Regions from separate parts of the Streptomyces sp. NPDC055140 genome, predicted to be linked through region 2. Evidence: predicted binding sites of a transcription regulator. Region 2 holds the regulator's gene; the other holds the start of a gene.
The links. Region 2 encodes HspR, which represses chaperone genes until heat shock. Its sites were predicted from a motif close to TTGAGNNNNNNNNNCTCAA; they were not measured.
Positions count from the first base shown of each region.

Region 1: the regulator HspR is predicted to act here: its motif matches at 4,011-4,029, upstream of lon (endopeptidase La).

Region 1 is NZ_JBSGTG010000003.1:164,978-171,013, forward strand. It holds gene ACWFR4_RS08410 (MarR family winged helix-turn-helix transcriptional regulator) at 1-75, opposite strand, end outside; gene ACWFR4_RS08415 (lysozyme) at 294-1,127, shown strand; gene ACWFR4_RS08420 (hypothetical protein) at 1,255-1,527, opposite strand; gene lon (endopeptidase La) at 1,565-3,988, opposite strand; gene ACWFR4_RS08430 (rhomboid-like protein) at 4,163-5,023, opposite strand; gene ACWFR4_RS08435 (spermidine synthase) at 5,173-5,874, shown strand; gene ACWFR4_RS08440 (response regulator transcription factor) at 5,968-6,036, shown strand, end outside.
Region 2 is NZ_JBSGTG010000040.1:29,262-35,297, forward strand. It holds gene ACWFR4_RS42160 (peptidoglycan-binding protein) at 1-764, shown strand, start outside; gene ACWFR4_RS42165 (hypothetical protein) at 776-988, shown strand; gene ACWFR4_RS42170 (hypothetical protein) at 985-1,242, shown strand; gene ACWFR4_RS42175 (fibronectin type III domain-containing protein) at 1,322-2,329, shown strand; gene ACWFR4_RS42180 (heat shock protein transcriptional repressor HspR) at 2,392-2,859, opposite strand; gene dnaJ (molecular chaperone DnaJ) at 2,864-4,054, opposite strand; gene grpE (nucleotide exchange factor GrpE) at 4,088-4,792, opposite strand; gene dnaK (molecular chaperone DnaK) at 4,789-6,036, opposite strand, start outside.

The DNA.
Region 1 (6,036 bases), on a different contig from region 2:
CACACCACTCTCCGTCGCGTCGAATTCGGCGCCCGGCCGCTCACCGTTCCCGTCCTCGTGCACGTCAGCACCCATGCCAGGGTTTCCCGTTTCTGAAAGTTTCCGCCATTCGCGGCCATTGCCGCAGCTCCGCCAGTATTTCGCAGGAGTAGACCAACGGCAGCATCCGGGCCCCCTTCCCTCCCGGCGGTCTACGTGCGTAGCTTCATTAGTGACATGTCCACACCAGTGACATGTCGAAAGGTCCCCCCACCGAGCTCACAGAAGCTCAACGAGGCCTTCGGAGGCACGCAATGCCCGTGCACAGATCCGGAACCGTCCGCCGCCCGCGCCTCAAGCGCTTCCCGGCGGCCGGAGTCATCCTCGCAGCGCTCTCGCTGCTGTTCACCCTGCCCACCGCGGCCCAGGCCGCCGACGTCCCCGCCCGTGGCTCCGCCACGATGGGCATGGGCGTCGCCGAGCACGACGGTCAAGGCGGTCTGCCCACCGGCGACAAGGCCGTCCAGACCGAGGGCGTGGACACCAGCAGCCACAACGGCAACGTGGCCTGGTCGACGCTCTGGAACAGCGGCGTGAAGTGGGCCTACGTCAAGGCCACGGAAGGCACGTACTACACGAACCCGTACTTCGCCCAGCAGTACAACGGCTCCTACGACGTCGGCATGATCCGCGGCGCGTACCACTTCGCGACCCCGGACACGACGACCGGCGCCGCCCAGGCCAACTACTTCGTGGACCACGGGGGCGGCTGGTCCCGGGACGGCAGGACCCTGCCGGGCGCGCTCGACATCGAGTGGAACCCGTACGGCGCGTCCTGCTACGGCAAGACCGCGGCCGGGATGGTCAGCTGGATCCGTGACTTCCTGAACCAGTACAAGGCCCGCACCGGCCGCGACGCCGTGATCTACACGGCGACGAGCTGGTGGACCGAGTGCACCGGCAACTCCAGCGCCTTCGGGGCGACCAACCCGCTCTGGATCGCGCGCTACAACACCGACCCGGGCGCGCTCCCGGCCGGCTGGGGCTTCTACACGATGTGGCAGTACACGTCGTCCGGCCCGACGGTCGGTGACCACAGCAAGTTCAACGGCGCCTACGACAGGCTCCAGGCGCTGGCCAACGGCTGAGCCTGCGAGCGAGCGAAGAGCGGCCGGGCTCCCCCCAGGGGGCCGGCCGCTCGTGCGGGGCAGGTCGGCAACCGCCCGCCGGGCGGTCCCGCTTCACGAGGTTCGTGTAGCCGGTCGTGCCGTCCGGTCACAGCACCCGCCGACCCGTGTCGGCGGCCGCGTAGACCTGGTCGCCGGGGTTGCAGGACACGCGCTGGGCACCACCCTTGCCGTCGGGGGCGACCCGGTACAGCTTCGGCAGCGTCGCGTTGCCACAGCTGGTGGCGGGCGGCAGCGTGGTGACGGTGACCGCGTCGTCCGAGGCCGTCAGCGAGTACGCGGCCGGCTGACGGTCTGGTGGGCCGGTCGGTCGACCATGCGGAAGGCCCGGGCCCCATGAGGGGACCCGGGCCTTCGTCATCCGGCCCCGGTGGGCGAAGCCCACCGAAGGACAGTCGTCACGCCGCGACCGTAACCTCCAGGGCGGCCGGCGCCAGTGCCAGTTCGAGCACCTGCCGCACATCCGTCACCGGGTGCACGTCCAGCTTCTCCAGGACCTCGGCGGGGACGTCGTCCAGGTCCGCCTCGTTCCGCTTCGGGATGACGACCGTGGTGATGCCGGCCCGGTGCGCGGCGAGCAGCTTCTGCTTGACGCCACCGATCGGCAGCACACGCCCGGTCAGCGACACCTCACCGGTCATCGCCACGTCCGTACGGACCTGGCGCCCGCTGAGCAGCGACGCGAGAGCGGTCGTCATGGTGACACCCGCGCTCGGACCGTCCTTCGGCACCGCGCCCGCCGGGAAGTGGATGTGCACGCCCCGGTCCTTCAGGTCGGCGACGGGCAGCTCCAGTTCGGCGCCGTGCGAACGCAGGAAGGAGAGCGCGATCTGCGCCGACTCCTTCATCACGTCACCGAGCTGACCGGTCAGGGTCAGGCCGGCCGCGCCGGTCTCCGGGTCGGCGAGGGACGCCTCCACGTAGAGGACGTCGCCGCCCGCTCCGGTGACCGCGAGCCCGGTGGCCACGCCCGGCACCGCCGTACGGCGCTCGGCCGGGTCCTGCGCCGCCTCGGGCACGTGGTGCGGACGCCCGATGAGGCTCCGCAGGTCGGTGTCCTCGACGGTGAACGGCAGCTCGCGCTCGCCCAGTTCGTGCTGGGCCGCGACCTTCCTCAGCAGCCGTGCGACGGACCGCTCCAGGTTGCGCACGCCGGCTTCCCGCGTGTACTCCCCGGCGAGCTTGCGCAGCGCGCTCTCGCCGAGGGTGACCTCGTCCTTGTCCAGACCGGCCCGCTCCAGCTGGCGCGGGAGCAGGTGGTCGCGGGCGATGACGACCTTCTCGTCCTCGGTGTAGCCGTCGAGACGGACCAGTTCCATACGGTCGAGCAGGGCCTCCGGGATGGCCTCCAGGACGTTGGCCGTCGCGAGGAACACGACGTCGCTGAGGTCGAGTTCGACCTCCAGGTAGTGGTCGCGGAACGTGTGGTTCTGCGCAGGGTCGAGGACTTCGAGCAGGGCGGCCGCCGGGTCACCCCGGAAGTCGGACCCCACCTTGTCGATCTCGTCGAGCAGCACGACCGGGTTCATCGACCCGGCCTCCTTGATCGCGCGGACGATCCGGCCCGGCAGAGCACCCACGTACGTACGCCGGTGTCCGCGGATCTCCGCCTCGTCCCGTACGCCGCCGAGGGCGACGCGGACGAACTTGCGGCCCATGGCGTGCGCCACGGACTCGCCGAGCGAGGTCTTGCCGACGCCGGGCGGGCCGACGAGCGCGAGCACCGCGCCGCCCCTGCGTCCGCCGACGACGCCGAGCCCGCGCTCGGAACGCCGCTTGCGCACGGCCAGGTACTCGGTGATGCGCTCCTTCACGTCCTCGAGGCCCGAGTGCTCGGCGTCAAGAACGCGCTGGGCGCCCTGGATGTCGTACTCGTCCTCGGTGCGCTCACTCCACGGCAGTTCGAGGACGGTGTCGAGCCAGGTGCGGATCCACGAGCCCTCGGGGGACTGGTCGCTGGACCGCTCCAGCTTCTCGACCTCCTTGAGCGCGGCCTCACGGACCTTCTCGGGAAGGTCGGCGGCCTCGACCCGCGTGCGGTAGTCGTCGGACTCCTCGGCAGCGTCCTTGCCGCTCTCGCCGTTCAGCTCGCGCAGCTCCTTGCGTACGGCGTCCAGCTGGCGCCGCAGCAGGAACTCGCGCTGCTGCTTGTCGACGCCCTCCTGCACGTCCTTGGCGATGGACTCGGCCACGTCCTGCTCGGCGAGGTGCTCGCGCAGCTGCTCGGTGGCCAGCTTGAGCCGGGCGACCGGGTCGGCCGTCTCCAGGAGCTCCACCTTCTGCGGGGTGCTCAGGAAGGGCGAGTAGCCGGAGTTGTCGGCGAGCGCGGAGACGTCGTCGATCTGCTGGACGCGGTCCACGACCTGCCAGGCGCCGCGCTTCTTCAGCCAGTTCGTGGCGAGTGCCTTGTATTCGGTGACCAGCTCGGTCACGGAGCCGGGCAGCGGCTCCGGCACGGTCTCCTCGACCGCGAGGCCCTCCACCCACAGGGCGGCGCCGGGGCCGGTCGTGCCCGCGCCGATCCGTACGCGGCTGCGGCCGCGGATCAGGGCGCCGGGGTCGCCGTCGGCGAGCCGGCCCACCTGCTCGACGGTGCCGAGTACGCCGGTGTTCGCGTACGTGCCGTCGATCCGGGGAACAAGAAGCACCTTCGGCTTGCTGCCGCCCACAGATCCGCTGGAACGGGCCACCGCCTGGGCGGCCTCCACCGCGGCGCGTACGTCGTTGTCGTTGAGGTCGAGGGGCACCACCATTCCGGGCAGCACGACCTCGTCGTCGAGCGGCAGCACGGGCAGGGTGAGCGGTGTGGACGTCGATGCCATGATCTCCCCTTAAGCAGTCAAGTTGAGCTATGGAGACTCAATGCACGTGAGCCTCCGAATGTTCCCCCGGCACTGTTCGCTCTCGGCGATCAGTGGATAGGCATGGGAAAGCCGCAGCTCAGAGGGAGTGTGTGACGTGTGTGACCATGGGCCGGCCGGGGGATGGGTGACGCGTCAGGCTGTGGACGGTCCCGGCGCGCGGCGCCACCGGCGCACCAGCGGCCAGGTCCCGACGCCGATGGCCAGCGCCATGAGGTGACCCCAGTTCGTCATCGGGTCCGCGAACTCGATGAGGTCCTCGACCAGCATTGCGCCGACGACGGCGAGCACGGTCCAGCGCAGCCAGGGCGTGAGGAGACCGGCGAGCGCCCCGATACTCGCGGCCACACCGAAGCTGATCCCGTAGTCGAGGCGGTGCAGCGAGCTCTCGGGCAGCCGCCCGGCCATCACGGAGAGCCCGACGGGCACCTCGGTGGCGAGCGTCGCCACGGTGTGGCCGAGGACGAAGACACCGGCGGTGCGCCGGCCGCCGATCCGGCGCTCCAGCGCCGTGAGAACGACCAGGAAGCCGATCGCGAACGGGGACGTGATCCCGCCGGCGATCCACAGCGCACTGGCCACCAGCACGAACACGGGCGTGTGCGCGAGGTGCGCCACGTCGGTGCTGGAACCCCGCAGCGCGGACGCGACGACGCCGGGATCGGCGAACATCACGAAGAGGGACGTGCCGACGAGCACGGCGGCGTAGGCGAAGGTGAACGGCGTCCCCGTGGGCGTCGGCAGCAACCGCCAGGGGCGCATCCGGCGCCGGGGGCCGGCGGTCTCGGGCGGGGCGTGCTCGCCGGTCACGGATCCGGGAGCGGCTGGCGCCATGTCACAGGCCGCCGACTGAGCCGGAACGGCGTCGAGCAGGGGCCGCGAAGCCGCAGGCAGCGTCCCCGAAGAAGACGTCCTCGAAGAAACAGTCCTCGAAGTAACGTCCGCCCCGTCTGCCTCGACCGTCACGCCACGCTCCACCTGCGGCACCCTTCCCATTCCGGCCCGGCCCACACTTCGCGACCCGCACCGCGCTGTCCATGACCGACGTCACGTGGGACACGATCCCCAGGACCCGCGCACGAGCGCCCCCAACTCCGGTTCCAGGGACGGCCGGGCGTCACACCGGTTGCGGCAGGATGGACGCCATGTCCACCTCGTACCCCATCCCGTACGACACCGACCACACCGCCCCCGTCGTCCTCGACCGGCGCGAGGGGCCGTTCGGAGAGGTCGTACTGCGGCGCCACGGCGCGCTGCTCCAGATCATCGCCAACGGATGCTTCCTGATGGACACGTCCGACGGCCGCTCCGAGCGCCTCCTGGTCGACGCGGCGCTGGACGCTCTCGACGACCGCCCGGCGCCCGGAATTCTCATCGGCGGGCTCGGTGTCGGATTCTCCCTCACACACGCGGCTGCGAATTCCCGCTGGGGCCGCATCACCGTCGTCGAGCGCGAGCCGGCGATCGTCGACTGGCATCGCGAGGGCCCACTGTCCGAACTGTCACGGTTCGCGCTCGCCGATCCGCGCACGGAGATTGTGGAGGCGGACCTTGTCTCGTACGTCCAGGAATCGACCGAGACGTACGACGCACTGTGCCTCGATATCGACAACGGACCCGACTGGACGGTGACGGAGGGTAATGACAATCTCTACTCACCGGTAGGTCTCGCGGCCTGTCGGGCGCGGCTCGCTCCCGGTGGCGTGCTCGCCGTGTGGTCCGCACAGCCCTCCGCAAATTTTGAAGGAACCTTGCGGAATGCCGGATTCCGGTCGGTCCGCACCGAAGAGATCCCGGTTGTCCGGGGCGTTCCGGACGTCGTACATCTCGGGGTCAGGCCTGCGTAGCCGACTCGCGGTAACTCCCCGTACGCTGACTGCCGAAACCCAGATCATTCAAGCGTCAAGCGCACACGGATGTGCGCATTCAGGGGCGGGGCGATGGAGCAGACACACACCTCCCACAACGGCAGCACGGCGACGCCGGGTGCCCAACGACGGGTCCTGGTG
Region 2 (6,036 bases):
ACAAGGGCCCCTGGGGCCCGGTCAACGGCGTGATGCTGCACCACACCGCCGGCCGCGACAGCCTCACCCTCTGCCGCGACGGCACTGCCGCGCTGCCCGGACCGCTGTGCATCGGCCTGATCGCCAAGGACGGCACCGTGCATCTGGTGGGCTACGGCCGCACCAACCACGCGGGCGCCGGATCAGCGGCCGTGTACGACGCCGTACGCGCCGAACGTGCCATCCCCTCCCCGCTCGGCCCGGACGCCGTCGACGGCAACACCCACTTCTACGGCTTCGAGATCGAGAACCTCGGAAACGGCAGCGACCCGTATCCCGCCGCCCAACTCGCCGCCGCCGAACGCCTGTCAGCGGCGATCTGCCGGGCCCACGGCTGGTCGGCGGCAAGCGTCATCGGCCACAAGGAGTGGACGCGACGGAAGATCGACCCTTCGTTCTCGATGGCGGGAATGCGGACACGGATCGAGGCGCGGCTCGGCCTCAGACCCGTACCGGCGCCGGAGCCGGAGCCCCAGTCGTACGAGCCGTTTCCGGGCGCCGCGTACTTCACCCCTGGCCGCCGCAGCGCGCTCATCACCGCTGTCGGCAAGCGCCTGGTCGCGGAAGGATGCGGCCGCTATCGCGTCGGACCCGGGCCGGTGTGGGGCGAGGCCGACGTCCTCTCGTACGCCGCCTGGCAGCGCCGGCTCGGTTACGTGGGAGAGGCCGCGGACGGCATTCCGGGACGCGCCAGCTGGGACAGGCTGCGCGTCCTGCACACCTGAGGAGGAGGCCCATGACCATGAGCGATGCCGCACGCAGGACCCTGCGGACGTCCGTCCAGACCCTCGTGGCGCTGGTGCCGCTCCTGGCCGGCGTCCCAGCGGCCAGGGACGTGCCCACGCTGGCGGGCGTCGTGGCAATGGCCGCGGCGCTCACCCGTCTGATGGCCACCCCGGAGGTGGAGCGAGTGCTGCCGCGGTGGCTGCGGAAGGAGGCCGGATCGTGACCCCGCCCGAGGCCAGTGGGGTCGCTCTGGAACTGGAGCGCCTGCGCCGGTCTGTCGACGTCGGATTCGCCACCACCCGTGGCGACTTGGCCCTCCTCCTGCAGCGCGCCGACCAGACCGACAAGACCCTCGGCGAACACGAGGACCGCCTCGACGCTCTGGAACGTACCCGCTGGCCGCTGCCGTCGCTGGCCGCTGCCACCTCTTGCACAGCACTGGCCATCGCACTGTGGCAGGCGGCGGGAAGCCACTGAGGCTGCCGGGAGGCCTGCTCGTCAGGGTGCCTCCCGGCTCCCATACAACTAACCAATGAATGCAGGGGTCTTGAGTGATATGACACCAGACAGACCCACCCGCGCCGCAGGCGTCCGCCGCGCCGCGCGAGCGATCGCAACGGCCGTCGTGACCGTCACCGCTGGAGGGCTGCTCGGAACAGCCACCACCCCCGCGTCGGCCCTGCCGGACGGCGGTATCAGCTCCTCTCGGACAGTGAGCGTCGGCAAGGCCACGCCCTTGGCCCCAACCGGAGTAACCGCGACCTACGACACGAACACGCTCACCGCTACCGTCAGTTGGTCCGAGAACAAGGAAGGAGACGTTGCGGGCTACCGGGTCTACCGGCACCTCGCCGACACCGACGACTGGAGCCGCGTCAGCGGAGCCGCCCTCCTGCCGGGCACCTCGTACACCGATGCTCCGCCGGCGACCGGCGAGACGTACTACTACGCGGTGCGCGCGGTCGATCGCGCGGGCAACGAGTCGGTGGGCAGCGCCGAGCAGATGGTCATCAGCGTGGACCCCACGCCACCCAGCACCCCGTCCGGCCTCACCGCACAGGGCACAACGGCGGGTAACACCGTGCGCTGGGAGCCCTCTTCGGACAACGTCGACCACTACGAGGTCTGGGCGGCGCCCGAGGGACAGCAGGATCAGGACGGACCCGACATCGTGTCGGGCGAGGCCTTCACCGATCCGCGGGCCGTGGAGGGCGTCGCCGTCACGTACACAGTCGATGCCGTCGACATGGAAGGCCGCGTCTCCCCGGCCTCCGAACCCGTGACTGCCACCCGGCCCGCGCCGGGCACAGCCCCGAAGCCCTCGGGCCTCATGGCCCGATACGTCAACGGCACGATCCGCATCTCGTGGGACGTCGGTTCGGGCGGGACGAGCGAGATGCGGATCTACTCTCGCTACCCGGACCCGTACGCGTGGACGCTGATCGGAACAGCTTCGCCGTACGCCGGCTACTTCGACGTAACGGGCCCCCATTCATCCTTCTACGTCGTCGGCGTCGATGACCAGGGCAGGGAGTCGGCACCGGGCTTCGTCAGCGTGAGCTGACCGCTGCATACGGAAGGGGCCGGGAGGTATCAACCTCCCGGCCCCTTCACGCGCATTTACGCCTACTGCTCCGACGACCGCTTCGGCCGCCACACCACCAGCGCGCTCGTCTGCTGCACTTCCTGGTACGGCACCAGGTCGCGCCGGTACGACGCATGCACCGCCGCCTCGCGCTGCTGCATCGCGGCCGCCGCGCCCTCCACCGCCGAGGACAGTTCCGCCACCCGGGCCTGCAGCGCCGCGACCTGGTTCTCCAGTTCGATGATGCGCTTGATGCCCGCGAGGTTGATGCCCTCGTCCTGCGACAACTGCTGGACGGTGCGCAGCAGTTCGATGTCGCGGGCCGAGTAGCGCCGGCCGCGCCCGGCCGTGCGGTCCGGGGAGACCAGGCCGAGGCGGTCGTACTGGCGCAGGGTCTGCGGATGCAGCCCGCTGAGCTGGGCGGCCACCGAGATGACATAGACCGGAGTCTCGTCGGTCAGCTCATAGGCCCTGCCAACAAAGGAACTCTGTCGTCGACGGCCGTCCATACGCTCATGCTCCCTTCGCGGCCTGGAACAGTTCTGCCCGCGGATCGCTGTCCGCAGTCGCCTTTCGGTACGCCTCGAGAGCGTCCTTCGCGGTGTCGGTCAGATCCGTGGGGACCGAGACCTCCACCGTGACGAGCAGATCGCCACGGGTGCCGTCCTTGCGGACAGCGCCCTTGCCGCGGGCCCGCATCGTCCGCCCGTTCGGCGTGCCCGGGGGCAGCTTGAGCGTGACCGGGGGTCCCCCGAGCGTGGGGACCTTGACCTCGCCCCCGAGCACGGCCTCCGGATAACTGACCGGAACCGTGACCGTGAGGTTGTCGCCCTTGCGGCCGAAGACCGGGTGGGAGTCCACGTGCACGACCACGTACAGGTCGCCCGCGGGGCCGCCCCGCTCGCCCGGTGCGCCCTTGCCGCGCAGCCGGATGCGCTGGTTGTCCGAGACGCCGGCCGGGATGCGGACCTGCATCGTCCGGGAGGACTTCGCACGGCCCGAGCCCTTGCAGACCTCACAGGGTGTCTCCGCGATCAGGCCGCGGCCCTTGCAGTCCACGCACGGGTCGGTCAGCGAGAAACCGCCGCCTCCGCCGCGCGAGACCTGGCCCGTGCCGACACAGGTCGGGCACACACGCGGTGTGCCGTTCTTGTCGCCGGTCCCGGAACAGGCCTTGCAGGGCGCCTGCGACGACATGCGCAGCGGCACCGTCGCCCCGTCGACCGCCTCGGTGAAACTGAGGGTGACCTCGGACTCGATGTCCTGGCCGCGGCGCGGCTGCGTGCGCGTGCCGGTGCCCGCGCCGCCCCGGTTGAACAGGCCGCCGAAGACGTCCCCGAGTCCGCCACCGAACCCGCCGGCACCCCCTGCCGTACCGCCCTGGGGGCCGCCTCCGAAGAGGTCGCCCAGGTCGAAGTTGAAGGTGCCGCCGCCCGCCCCGCCCGGCCCCGGACGGAATCCGCCGTTGCCGAACAGGGCGCGCGCCTCGTCGTACTCCTTGCGCTTCTTGGGGTCACCGAGGACGTCGTTCGCCTCGGAGATCTCCTTGAAGCGCTCCTCCGCCTTGAGGTTGCCCTTGTTGGCGTCGGGGTGGTTCTCACGGGCGAGCTTGCGGTACGCCTTCTTGATCTCGGCGTCGGTGGCGTCCTTGGGGACGCCGAGGACCTTGTAGTAGTCCTTCTCGATGAAGTCCTTCGTGCTCATCCTCGACGTCCCTCCTCTCGCTGCTTACTGACGTCAGCCCTCGTCCGGGCCACCGCTCTCCTTGTCGTCGGCGGCAGCCGATTCCCCGCCCTTGGAGGACTCGCCCTTGGCCGGCTGGGCCCCGGGCTGCGGCTCGGCCACCGCCACCCGCGCGGGGCGGATGGTGCGCTCGCCGAACCGGTAGCCCGGCTGCAGGATCGCGACGCAGGTCGTCTCGGTGACGTCCGGCGCGTACGAGTGCATCAGGGCCTCGTGGATCGTCGGGTCGAAGGGCTCGCCCTCCGTACCGAACTGCTGGAGCCCCATCTTGGCGGCGACCATCTCGAGCGACTCGGCGACCGACTTGAAGCCGCCGACCAGCTCTCCGTGCTCACGGGCACGGCCGATGTCGTCGAGTACGGGGAGGAGCTCGGTCAGGAGGCCCGCGACCGCGATCTCCTTGACCGTGACCCGGTCCCGCTCCACCCGGCGACGGTAGTTCTGGTACTCGGCCTGGAGCCGCTGGAGGTCCGCGGTGCGCTCACCGAGCGCCATGCGTACCTGGTCCAGCTGGGCCGTCAGGCCTACGTTCTGAACCGTCGAAGCGGCTCCTGCCGATGCTGCTGCGTCCCCGGCCGGGGCAGCCCCCTCGCCCTTGTCGGGCGAGGGAGCGGCCTTCGGCTCGGCGTCGTCGGGGGTGGCGCCGGAGGGGACGTCAGGCTCGTCGCTCTCGCTGAAGCCCGGGGTCTCCTCCGTCACGCGGCACCGTCCTTGCGGTCCTCGTCGACGATCTCGGCGTCGACGACGTCGTCGTCAGCGGCCTTCTGCTCGCCGCCCGGGGCACCGGCCTCGGGACCACCCGCGGCCTGCGCGCCCTGGGCGTCGGCGTACATGGCCTGGCCCAGCTTCTGCGAGACGGCGGCGACCTTCTCGGTGGCGGTGCGGATCTCGGCCGTGTCCTCGCCCTTGAGCTTCTCCTTCAGCTCGGTGAGCGACTCCTCGACCTCGGTCTTGACCTCGCCGGGGACCTTGTCCTCGTTGTCCTTGAGGAACTTCTCCGTCTGGTAGACGAGCTGCTCGCCCTGGTTACGGGTCTCGGCGGCCTCGCGGCGACGGTGGTCCTCGTCCGCGTACTGCTCGGCCTCCTGGCGCATCCGGTCGACCTCGTCCTTCGGCAGCGAGGAGCCGCCGGTGACGGTCATCTTCTGCTCCTTGCCCGTGCCCAGGTCCTTCGCGGTCACGTGCATGATGCCGTTGGCGTCGATGTCGAAGGCGACCTCGATCTGCGGGACACCACGCGGGGCCGGCGGCAGACCGGTGAGCTCGAACATCCCGAGCTTCTTGTTGTACGCCGCGATCTCGCGCTCGCCCTGGTAGACCTGGATCTGCACGGACGGCTGGTTGTCCTCGGCCGTCGTGAAGATCTCGGAACGCTTGGTCGGGATCGTGGTGTTGCGCTCGATGAGCTTCGTCATGATCCCTCCCTTGGTCTCGATACCGAGGGACAGCGGGGTCACGTCGAGGAGCAGGACGTCCTTGACCTCACCCTTGAGGACACCGGCCTGCAGGGCGGCGCCGATGGCGACGACCTCGTCCGGGTTGACGCCCTTGTTGGCGTCCTGGCCGCCGGTCAGCTCCTTGACGAGCTCCGCGACGGCGGGCATACGGGTCGAGCCACCGACGAGAACGACGTGGTCGATCTCGGAGAGCTGGATGCCCGCGTCCTTGATGACGTTGTGGAACGGCGTCTTGCAGCGCTCCAGAAGGTCGGACGTGAGCTGCTGGAACTGGGCGCGCGTGAGCTTCTCGTCCAGGTGCAGCGGGCCCTCGGCGGACGCCGTGATGTAGGGCAGGTTGATCGTGGTCTCGGTCGAGGACGAGAGCTCGATCTTCGCCTTCTCGGCGGCCTCGCGCAGGCGCTGGAGCGCCATCTTGTCCTTGGCGAGGTCCACGCCGTGGCCGTTGTTGAACTGCTTGACCAGGTAGTCGACGACGCGCTGGTC